One region of the Enterobacter sp. 186315 genome, then DNA from elsewhere that is predicted to be linked to it. Evidence: predicted binding sites of a transcription regulator. Region 1 holds the regulator's gene; the other holds the start of a gene.
What was found. The regulator PurR, encoded in region 1, represses purine synthesis genes. The targets are predictions, from matches to a motif close to CANGCAAACGTTTGCNTG.

Region 1 (5,970 bases):
GCATTACCGTATGCAAAAGACGCCCTGGTCCCACATATTTCTGTGGAAACCCTGGAATATCACTACGGCAAACACCACCAGACCTACGTCACCAACCTCAACAACCTGATTAAAGGCACCGACTTTGAAGGCAAAACGCTGGAAGAGATCGTGCGTAGCGCTGACGGTGGCGTATTCAACAACGCCGCTCAGGTCTGGAACCACACCTTCTACTGGCACTGCCTGGCACCAAACGCGGGCGGAGAACCGACCGGCGAACTGGCTGCGGCCATCAACGCCGCGTTCGGCAGCTTTGCGGATTTCAAAGCGAAATTCACCGACGCCGCGATCAAAAACTTCGGCTCCGGCTGGACCTGGCTGGTCAAAGAGGCGGATGGCAAACTGGCTATCGTGTCAACGTCTAACGCAGGTACACCGCTGACCACCAGCGCAACCCCGCTGATGACCGTCGATGTGTGGGAACACGCCTACTACATTGATTACCGTAACGCGCGCCCGAACTATCTGGAGCATTTCTGGGCGCTGGTTAACTGGGAATTTGTTGCGAAGAACTTCGCAGCGTAAGAGACACGCAGAAGGGTTCGCCCTTCTGCGTTTTTTTATTCTGCCGCGCAGGCGGCTTCCGGCTGTTTGCGACCGGACATCAACACCAGCAGCAATCCCAGCGCTGCGATAATTGCGCCCATCACCGGCACAAAGCTGTATCCCAGCCCGCCTGAAATCACCGCACCGCCGGCTGCCGCACCCAGCGCATTGCCGAGGTTGAACGCCCCGATATTCACCGATGATGACAGCCCCGGCGCCTCGTGCGCCACGCGCATCACCCGCATCTGCAACGGCGGCACAACGGCAAAGGTCGCCGCACCCCAGATAACCATCGCCACCGCCGCGCCAATTTCATTGCGCGCCAGCCACGGGATCGCCACCATAATGACAATCAGCAGGGTCAAAAAGCCCTTCAGCGTGCCGCTGACCGAGCGATCCGCAAACTTGCCGCCGAGGAAATTGCCCACCGAGAAGCCGACGCCAATCAGCACCAGCATCGCGGTCACAAACAGCGGCGTGGCGTGAGTGATGTCGTGCAGCACCGGCGAAATATAGGTATAGAGCGTAAACATCGCTCCCGCGCCCAGCACGGTAGTCAGCAGTGCAGACAACACCTGAGGGCGCAGCAGCACCGACAGCTCTTTACGCACGTCAGGACGCTCCCCTGCGCTGCCCTTCGGCAGCGAGAAGAACAGCGCCGCCATCGCCACCACGCCAAGCCCCGCCGTGGCGAGGAAGGACATACGCCAGCCAATGGCTTCGCCTAACCAGGTCGCAGCGGGCACGCCGCCGATATTGGCGATCGTCAGCCCCATAAACATGGTTGCTACGGCGCTTGCCTGCTTGTGCTTCGGCACCACGCTTGCGGCCACCACTGAACCCAGGCCGAAGAAGGCCCCGTGGTTAAGGCTCGTCAGAATACGCGACAGCATCAGCGTGGTGTAATCCGGCGAAATGGCGGAGAGCACGTTGCCCAGCGTAAAAATAGCCATCAGGAAAATCAGCGCATTGCGTCGCGCACGGTGAGAGAGCAGCAGCGTCATTAACGGCGCGCCGATCATCACGCCAATGGCGTAGGCGCTGATCAGCATCCCGGCGGCCGGGATCGAGACATCCACGCCCCGGGCGATAACGGGCAGTAATCCCATTGGGGAGAATTCAGTGGTGCCAATCCCGAAAGCGCCAATCGCCAGGGCCAGCAGGGGAAAATTGATTTTCATGGGTCAACTCCGGTTGCCGTGTCATTACGCGACACAGGACAAAGAAGCCGAAAGCATGACACCAATCACAAAAAATGAGAAGTTAACAATTTGGCAAAAGATTTTTGCTGAAGAAGTAACAATCGAGGAAGGTATTGAGGAGGGAGAAGGCTCTCCCCCCTTGTAAATCAGTGCAGCGCGGCCGTCAAACCGCCAGCCACGATTAACGCCAGCACGATAACGGTGGTAACAAGCGAAAACTTCAGATCGGAACTCATCAATTTTTCTCCTTTTAATCCCCCCACGAAAAGTGAGCTTGCTCATTTTTACACAGTTCAGGTCAAAAATCTTCCTGGATTTAAACCGATCCTCATTTTAACTCTTCCCCTTTTCATCAAGATAGGACAAAATTCCACGCTAAATTTATTAGCGTACCGGCCATTGATCCCCTCCTGACGTCCCGTGTCGTTTTCCCGGCGTGCCGCAATCCAGAATTGCGCGTTAAGGGTGTGAGAAGGCAAACGTTTACCTTCCCGTTTTTCAGGAGCTTAGGATATGGTCTGGAGTGACATTTAATGGCAACAATTAAAGACGTGGCAAAACGAGCAAACGTTTCCACTACAACCGTATCACATGTAATTAACAAAACCCGTTTTGTTGCTGAAGAAACGCGCAACGCCGTCTGGGCGGCGATCAAAGAGCTGCACTACTCTCCAAGTGCGGTGGCGCGTAGCCTCAAGGTAAACCACACCAAGTCGATTGGTTTGCTGGCGACCAGCAGCGAAGCGGCCTATTTCGCTGAAATTATCGAAGCGGTTGAGAAAAACTGCTTCCAGAAAGGCTACACCCTGATTCTGGGCAACGCCTGGAACAGCATTGAAAAGCAGCGCGCCTATCTGTCGATGATGGCGCAAAAGCGCGTGGATGGCCTGCTGGTGATGTGCTCCGAATATCCGGAGTCCGTGCTTTCGATGCTGGAAGAGTACCGTCATATCCCGATGGTGGTGATGGACTGGGGCGAAGCGCGCGCAGACTTCACCGACTCGGTTATCGATAACGCCTTCGAAGGCGGCTACATGGCCGGACGTTACCTGATTGAACGCGGTCACCGCGAGATTGGCGTGATCCCGGGCCCGCTGGAGCGCAACACCGGTGCCGGTCGTCTGGCGGGCTTTATGAAAGCGATGGAAGAAGCGCTGATCGCCGTACCGGAAAACTGGATCGTGCAGGGTGACTTTGAGCCGGAATCCGGTTACCGCGCGATGCAGCAAATCGTGTCCCAGCAGCACCGTCCGACCGCCGTATTCTGCGGCGGCGATATCATGGCGATGGGCGCGCTGTGTGCCGCCGACGAGCTGGGCCTTCGCGTGCCGCAGGATATTTCGGTGATCGGGTATGACAACGTGCGCAACGCGCGTTTCTTCACCCCGGCGCTGACCACTATCCACCAGCCGAAAGATTCGCTGGGCGAAACGGCCTTCAATATGCTGATGGACAGGATCGTGAACAAGCGCGAAGAGTCCCAGTCTATTGAGGTTCATCCGCGTCTTATCGAGCGCCGCTCGGTCGCAGACGGCCCGTTCCGCGACTACCGCCGTTAATCTCTTTACGGGGCCAGCTAAGCTGGCTCCCGTAGCCACTCCCGGTTCAGGGTTTCGCTATCCCCTAAATAATCCAGAAGCCAGGCCATCGCGGGCGAGACGTCGTTTTGCTGCCACGTCAGGCAACAGGCCGCGTCCGGGAACGGGTTCTCAAGCGCCAGCGCCACCCACTCTCCGGCATCGATGCGCGGGCGCGCAAAATGGACCGGCACCATCGCCACGCACAGCCCCGCCGACAGACAGGTCGCGGAGGATTCCCAGTCCGGCGCCACCACCCGTCGCTGGTTGTCCAGCAGCCAGGTGATGCGCTTGGGCAGCGAGCGCGAGGTATCTTCCAGCACCAGCGACGGCCAGTCGCGCAGCGTGTCGTCGCTCAGCGGCCCGGCTATTTGCGCCAGCGGATGCGTGCTTGCCACCACGCACGTCCAGCTCAGCATGCCCATATCCCGAAACGCGTAGCGCCCCCCTACCGGAATGGCCTGGGTCGCGCCGATCGCCATCTCTGCCCTGCCGTCCGCCAGCGCGTCCCATACGCCGTTGAACACCTCCTGGGAGACGCGCAGCTCCACGTCGGAGAAATGACGATAGAAATCCACAATCATCTGCCGGGTGCGTTCGGGCTTGACGATGTTATCCACCGCAATCGACAGGTGCCCGCGCCAGCCGTTGGCGATCTGCTGGCACTGCTCGCGGGTGATCTGCATTTTTTTGATAACAGAACGCCCTTCTTTTAAAAACCACGCCCCCGCAGGCGTTAATTCCACGTCGCGATGGCGGCGTTCAAAGAGCGGAACTGCCAGCCACTCCTCTAACTGCCGCACCGTATAGCTGATGGCTGACGGGACGCGGTGCAGTTCCTGCGCGGCTGCGCTAAAGCTGCCGTTACGGGCGACAGCGTCCACCACTTCAAGAGAATAATCTGACCACATTTTCTGCCTGCAAAATTTTTGAATGCAACCGCCAAATATTAGCGTTTCACAAGCCGCTTTGCACTCCCTACACTTTGCGCCAATTACACCTGCCTCCTGAAGGAGAATAAAAGAATGCAACCTGGGAAAGGATTTTTAGTCTGGCTTGGCGGTCTGAGCGTGCTGGGCTTCTTAGCCACCGACATGTATTTACCCGCTTTTGCCGCCATGCAGGAGGATCTGCAAACCCCTGCCGCCGCCATCAGCGCCAGCCTGAGCCTGTTCCTTGCCGGTTTTGCCTTTGCGCAGCTGCTGTGGGGGCCGCTCTCGGATCGTTTTGGCCGTAAGCCGGTGCTGTTGCTGGGCCTGGCGATTTTTGCCGTGGGCTGTCTGGGGATGCTGTGGGTTCGCGACGCGACCTGGCTGCTGGTGCTGCGCTTCGTTCAGGCGGTGGGCGTGTGTGCGGCGGCGGTCACCTGGCAGGCGCTGGTCACGGATTACTATCCGGCGTCGCGCACTAACCGTATTTTCGCCACCATCATGCCGCTGGTCGGCCTGTCTCCGGCGCTTGCCCCGCTGCTGGGAAGCTGGATCCTGGCGCATTTCGACTGGCAGGCTATTTTCGCTACGCTGTTTGCTATCACCCTTGTCCTGATGCTGCCCGCGTTTGCGCTTAAGCCCGCGCATAAAAAAGTTCTGCATCCCGAAGCGAAACCGATCACCTTTACCTCGTTACTGCGTAGCAAAGCCTATCGCGGAAACGTGCTGATTTACGCGGCCTGCTCTGCGAGCTTCTTCGCGTGGCTGACGGGTTCACCCTTTATTCTTCACGATATGGGCTACAGCCCGGCGGCGATTGGCCTGAGCTATGTCCCGCAGACCATCGCCTTCCTGATTGGCGGATACGGCTGTCGTGCGGCGCTGCAAAAATGGCAAGGCCAGCAGATGCTGCCCTGGCTGATGGTGCTCTACGCCCTCAGCGTAATCGGTACCTGGGCGGTCGGGTTTATTCCGGGCGCGGGTCTGGCTGAGATCTTGATTCCGTTCTGCGTGATGGCAATTGCAAATGGTGCGATTTACCCGATTGTGGTGGCGCAGGCGTTACGCCCGTTCCCGCAGGCTACGGGGCGTGCTGCCGCCTTGCAGAATACGCTTCAGCTTGGCCTCTGCTTCCTGGCAAGCCTGGTGGTCTCTGCCCTGATTACCACTCCGCTGCTGACCACCACCAGCGTGATGCTGGTAACCGTTGCGCTGGCGGTACTTGGCTACAGGATGCAATCGTCCGCTCAGAAAGCGTCAGATAACGGCACGCAGGCGGAAACGTCGCACGCATAATCGCGGCTGAAATTATGTTACATTTCAGTGATTAGGTTGCTAAGAATTTTCTATTGAATCACCAAATTTTGAGGCCTATACTAAATTTGGTTCGATTAAATACGATAAATATTAAGTGTTAACGGGAGCCGGAGTGCTCCCGTTTTACCATGGAAGGCATTTCGGCAAGGGCTATCCCCTTCCTCTGTTCTACGTCGGATATTAGCCTCACGGTGGAATACCGTGAGATTTCTCACAAACCAAAAAAAGCGTCTACGCTGTTTGAAGGTTCTGATCACAGCAGGTGATGGAGAAGCTATGAGTTCATCGTGTATAGAAGAGGTCAGCATTCCGGACGATAACTGGTCCAGAATCGTCAGTGAACTATTGGGTCGTGCAGGC
Region 2 (5,970 bases), on a different contig from region 1:
AACTCACCACGATATTTCGCCCCGGCCACCAGCGCGCCCATATCCAGCGCCAGTACGCGGCGGCCTTTCAGGCCTTCCGGAACTTCACCGTTCACGATACGTTGCGCCAGCCCTTCAACGATGGCGGTTTTACCGACACCTGGCTCACCAATCAGTACCGGGTTGTTTTTGGTACGACGTTGCAGCACCTGAATGGTACGGCGAATTTCTTCATCACGGCCGATAACAGGATCGAGTTTGCCCTGCTCGGCTCGTTCGGTCAGATCGACCGTAAATTTTTTCAAAGCCTGACGTTGGTCTTCGGCTCCCTGATCGTTCACGCTTTCACCTCCGCGCATTTGTTCAATCGCCTGAGTCACGTTGGCGGTTGTTGCTCCGGCAGTTTTAAGCAGGTCGGTCAGAGTACCGCGTGATTCAAGCACGGCCAGAACAAAGAGTTCTGACGAGATAAAGTTGTCGCCACGTTTTTGCGCCAGCTTGTCGCAAAGGTTCAGTACGCGGACAAGATCCTGAGATGGCTGAACATCACCACCCGTCCCTTCGACTTGCGGTAAACGGCTCAGTGCCTGATCGATGGCCGTGCGTAACTGACCGGCATTAATGCCAGCGGACGTTAATAAAGGACGTACCGATCCCCCTTCCTGATTCAGCAAGGCGCTCATTACATGAAGAGGTTCGATAAATTGGTTGTCGTGCCCCAGTGCGAGAGACTGGGCATCGGCGAGAGCAAGCTGGAATTTATTAGTAAGACGATCCAGACGCATAACTCCTCCCATAACAGGTCAAATTTGCTACTGGAGATTAAATGAGGTCATCCCTCAATTATTCAAGGTTAATGACCTGAATTATGTGAAAAGAAAACGGCACGTGCCGGATCGTCTTGATTCTTTAGGTTATATCAGCCAAATGAAACTTGCCATACGACCGGTAACCTTGTCGCGGCGATAGGAGAAAAAATCACCCTTTTCGGTGAAAGTACAGCGATCGCCGCCGAAGATCTGCGTCACGCCCACGTTATTAAGACGCTGACGGGCAAGCCGATAGATATCAGCGAGATATTTTTCGCCCGTAGGTTCAAACGCGCTGATAGCCTGCGGATCTTTGGCGATAAACGCGTCACGCACCTCTGGCCCGACTTCGAAAGCCTGTGGGCCAATGGCCGGCCCAAGCCAGGCAATGATGTTGGCAGGGCTATCCGCAAAGCAGGCCACCGTTTCTTCAAGCACGCCTTCACAGAGGCCTCGCCATCCCGCATGGGCGGCGGCGACTTCGGTTCCGGCCTGATTACAGAAGAGAACGGGCAGGCAGTCGGCGGTCATAACGGCGCAAACTGTCCCGGGAGTATTGCTATAAGAAGCATCGGCACGTTTAGAGGCATAGGGTTCACCCGTCAGCTTCAGGACATCTTTACCGTGCACCTGTTCCAGCCAGACCGGTTTCGACGGCAGGTTTCCGGCCGCAAACATGCGCTTGCGGTTTTCTTCAACGTGCTCAGGAACATCGCCACAGTGCGCGCCGAGATTTAACGACTCCCACGCGCCCTGGCTGATTCCGCCGATACGGGTTGAACTACAGGCTGCCACGCCTTCGGGAAGTGGCCACTCCGGGACAATCAGTTTGGTCATAACCAGTCCACATGATCCTTATGTTCTTCGAAATCAGCGCGCATCGCGTCAATAAGCTCAACCATGTCCTGTGGGATAGGCGCGTGCCATTCCATTTGAATGCCGGTGATTGGATGATACAAACGCAGCATGGTAGCGTGCAGCGCCTGACGATCGAACTTACGCAGTACGCTGATGAACTCGTCTGATGCGCCTTTCGGCGGACGCGGACGGCCACCGTAAACCGGATCGCCCACCAGCGGATGCGTGATATGGGCCATGTGAACGCGGATCTGGTGAGTACGACCCGTTTCAAGGCGCAGACGCAGACGCGTATGGATGCGGAAATGCTCCATGATGCGGTAGTGCGTGACCGCCGGCTTACCCATCGGATGCACGGACATATGCGTGCGCTTGGTTGGGTGGCGGCTAATAGGCTCTTCTACCGTACCGCCAGAGGTCATGTGGCCGATGGCGACCGCTTCATATTCACGGGTAATTTCGCGCAGCTGCAACGATTCCACCAGACGCGTCTGGGCCGGAACGGTTTTCGCCACGACCATCAGGCCGGTGGTGTCTTTATCCAGACGGTGAACGATACCGGCGCGCGGTACGTCAGCAATCGGCGGGTAATAATGAAGTAATGCATTGAGCACGGTGCCATCTGGATTGCCCGCACCCGGGTGAACAACCAGGCCACGCGGCTTGTTGATCACCAAAATGTCGTCATCTTCGTAGACGATGTCCAGCGGGATATCCTGCGGTTCGAAACGCATTTCTTCTTCGATTTCAGCATTGATGGCGACGGCTTCTCCGCCAAACACTTTCTCTTTCGGTTTGTCCCAGACTTTGCCATTGACCAGCACGCGCTGGTCAAGGATCCATTCTTTTATACGTGAACGCGAATAATCAGGGAACAATTCGGCCAAAGCTTGATCTAAGCGTTGACCGAGCTGATTTTCGGAGACTGTTGCGGTGAGTTCTACTCGTTGTGCCATAAACTGCTTCTTCGTTTAACGTTGGGTTTTACGGCTTTGCCGTTTAATATAGTGTGCTATTGTAGCTGGTCTTAATCGGGAGCAGGAACAGAGATTCTCCCGGACAAACATTTGAGGAAAGTCAAAACGTCATGACGCGCATGAAATATCTGGTGGCAGCGGCCACGTTGAGCCTGGCTTTGGTGGGCTGCTCCGGTTCAAATGAACAGGTCCCTGACAATCCGCCGAATGAAATATACGCGACTGCACAACAAAAGTTGCAGGACGGTAACTGGAAACAGGCAATAACGCAACTGGAAGCGCTGGATAACCGCTATCCATTTGGCCCTTATTCGCAGCAAGTCCAGTTAGATCTTATCTACGCTTACTATAAAAATGCCGATCTGCCGCTGGCTCAGGCGACTATCGATCGCTTCATGCGTCTTAACCCGACTCATCCTAACATTGATTATGTCATGTATATGCGCGGCCTGACCAACATGGCTCTGGATGATAGCGCATTGCAGGGCTTCTTTGGCGTCGATCGTTCCGATCGCGATCCTCAACATGCACGTGACGCTTTCAACGACTTCTCGAAGCTGGTTCGCGGCTATCCGAACAGCCAGTACATTACCGATGCCACCAAGCGTCTGGTATTCCTGAAAGATCGTCTGGCTAAATACGAATACTCTGTTGCTGAATACTATACCCGCCGTGGCGCATGGGTTGCCGTGGTTAACCGCGTAGAGGGTATGCTGCGCGATTACCCGGACACGCAGGCGACCCGCGACGGTCTGAAGCTGATGGAAAACTCCTATCGTAAGATGCAGATGGATGCGCAGGCTGAAAAAGTGGCGAAAATTATTGCCGCCAACAGCAGCAACACCTGATCTCATGTTCAAAGCAAAACGGCAGCCTCAGGGCTGCCGTTTTTTTATGCGTATTGGTCACGCGCTGAAGCGGTTTAGCGTCAGCACAACCATTCAACTATGACCTTAAATACCGCGTTCGACAAGATGAAAGTCGCCTCTTCCTGCCCTGCCTCACAAAAAAGATTCCCTGACAAAAACCGACAAAATAACGTGATCTAAATCACACATTTTGACATTAGGTCGGGTATGCTGGAATCACCAAGACGGAAAGACAAGAGGTAAAATTTATGACAATGAACATTACCAGTAAACAAATGGAAATTACTCCGGCAATTCGCCAGCACGTCGAAGACCGTCTAGCCAAACTGGATAAATGGCAAACTCATTTGATTAACCCACATATCATTCTGTCCAAGGAGCCACAGGGCTTTACCGCTGATGCAACTATCAATACTCCGAACGGCCATCTGGTCGCCAGCGCTAAGCATGAGGATATGTACACCGCTATCAACGATTTGATCAACAAGCTGGAACGGCAGCTCAATAAAGTGCAACACAAAGGTGAAGCACGTCGCGCCGCAACCTCGGTGAAAGACGCCAGCTTCGCGGAAGAAGTTGAAGAAGAGTAATCCTTTACATTGAGTGTACCGCCAACGCGCCTCCGGGCGCGTTTTTTATTGACAGGGTGAAAACAGTACGGGTACTTTAACGGTATCAACCACAGGATGACCCCATGAAACAAACGCCGTTTTTCTTCGCATTCTTTTTTACCTTCCCCTGAACGGGAGGCGTTTCGTCGTGTGATAAAGAATGCGAAGACGAACAACAAGGCCTCCCACACCGGGGGGCCTTTTTTATTGATAACGATAAATTGAGACAGGCAACACTATGACACCGGAAAACCCGTTACTGGATCTGCGCGTAAAAATTAGCGCCCTGGATGAGAAGCTGCTGGCACTGCTGGCGGAACGCCGTACGCTGGCGGTGGAAGTGGGCAAAGCGAAGCTGGAATCCCACCGCCCCGTTCGCGATATCGACCGCGAACGCGACCTGCTGGAACGCCTTATTCACCTCGGCAAAGCGTATCACCTGGATGCCCATTACATTACCCGCCTGTTCCAGCTCATCATTGAAGATTCCGTTCTGACTCAGCAGGCGCTGCTGCAACAGCATCTGAACAAAACCAACCCGCACTCTGCCCGCGTCGCGTTTCTGGGACCTAAAGGCTCCTACTCGCACCTCGCCGCGCGCCAGTACGCCGCGCGTCATTTCGAAGAATTTATCGAAAGCGGCTGCGCGAAGTTTGCCGACATTTTCAACCAGGTTGAAACCGGGCAGGCGGATTACGCCGTTGTGCCGATTGAGAACACCAGCTCCGGCGCCATTAACGACGTGTACGACTTGCTACAACACACCAGCCTGTCGCTGGTTGGCGAGATGACGGTGCCTATCGATCACTGCGTGCTGGTCTCCGGTTCAACGGATCTGAGCACCATCGAAACGGTCTATAGCCATCCTCAGCCGTTCCAGCAGTGCAGCCAGTTCCTGAACCGCTACCCGAACTGGAAAATTGAGTACACCGAGAGCACCTCGGCGGCGATGGAAAAGGTAGCGCAGGCGAACTCTCCAGCCATTGCAGCGCTCGGCAGTGAAGCGGGCGGTGCGCTGTACGGCTTGCAGGTGCTTGAGCGCAACCTGGCGAACCAGACGCAAAATATCACGCGTTTCGTTGTTCTGGCGCGCAAGGCGATTAACGTGTCCGAACAAGTTCCGGCGAAAACGACGTTGCTGATGGCAACCGGCCAGCAGGCGGGTGCGCTGGTAGAGGCACTTCTGGTGCTGCGTAATCACAACCTGATCATGACCAAGCTGGAATCGCGCCCTATTCACGGCAATCCGTGGGAAGAGATGTTCTACCTGGATATTCAGGCCAACCTCGAGTCTGCATCCATGCAGAAAGCCTTACGAGAACTGAGCGAGATCACCCGCTCGATGAAAGTTCTTGGCTGCTATCCCAGCGAAAACGTGGTGCCGGTCGATCCGGCTTAACGTTCGATAAAACGGCTTTTCTTCATCCCTGCCACGCTCACCGGCAGGGTGAAGATGGCACCGGAGAGCGGATATTTCGCCACCTCCTCCGCGTCCATATTTTCCCGCGTCGTGGTGATAAAGAGCGTTTTCATCTCTTCGCCGCCAAAACAGACCATCGTCGGGCAGCGTACCGGCAGCCGATACTCTTCCAGCTGCTCGCCCTGCGGTGAAAATCGCGCGATGCGCCATCCGTCAAACAGCGCGCTCCAGTAACAGCCTTCTAAGTCCACCGCTGCGCCATCGGGTACTCCTTCTCCCTCTTCAAACCGACGAAAGACTTCTCGCTGACCCGGCTCGCCCTGTTCATCAAGCGGGGTGCGATAGATAACCCCGTTGGGCGTGTCGGAGGTGAACATCCACTGTCGATCCGGGCTAAACGCCAGTCCGTTATGTCCCTGGATGTCGCACTGGATCACTTCTGGCGTC

Region 2: a site for PurR is predicted at 3,626-3,643, ahead of raiA (ribosome-associated translation inhibitor RaiA). Genes of this name have one in related genera too.

Annotation. Positions count from the first base shown of each region.
Region 1 covers NZ_JBPTTK010000001.1:171,044-177,013, reverse strand. The annotation lists gene sodB (superoxide dismutase [Fe]) at 1-564, shown strand, start outside; gene ACSVHP_RS00855 (MFS transporter) at 600-1,766, opposite strand; gene cydH (cytochrome bd-I oxidase subunit CydH) at 1,934-2,023, opposite strand; gene purR (HTH-type transcriptional repressor PurR) at 2,321-3,346, shown strand; gene punR (DNA-binding transcriptional activator PunR) at 3,364-4,275, opposite strand; gene punC (purine nucleoside transporter PunC) at 4,390-5,589, shown strand; gene cfa (cyclopropane fatty acyl phospholipid synthase) at 5,887-5,970, shown strand, end outside.
Region 2 covers NZ_JBPTTK010000015.1:92,729-98,698, reverse strand. The annotation lists gene clpB (ATP-dependent chaperone ClpB) at 1-764, opposite strand, end outside; gene yfiH (purine nucleoside phosphorylase YfiH) at 894-1,625, opposite strand; gene rluD (23S rRNA pseudouridine(1911/1915/1917) synthase RluD) at 1,622-2,602, opposite strand; gene bamD (outer membrane protein assembly factor BamD) at 2,734-3,471, shown strand; gene raiA (ribosome-associated translation inhibitor RaiA) at 3,741-4,082, shown strand; Phe leader region at 4,186-4,311, shown strand; gene pheL (pheA operon leader peptide PheL) at 4,187-4,234, shown strand; gene pheA (bifunctional chorismate mutase/prephenate dehydratase) at 4,342-5,502, shown strand; gene ACSVHP_RS16570 (SMP-30/gluconolactonase/LRE family protein) at 5,499-5,970, opposite strand, start outside.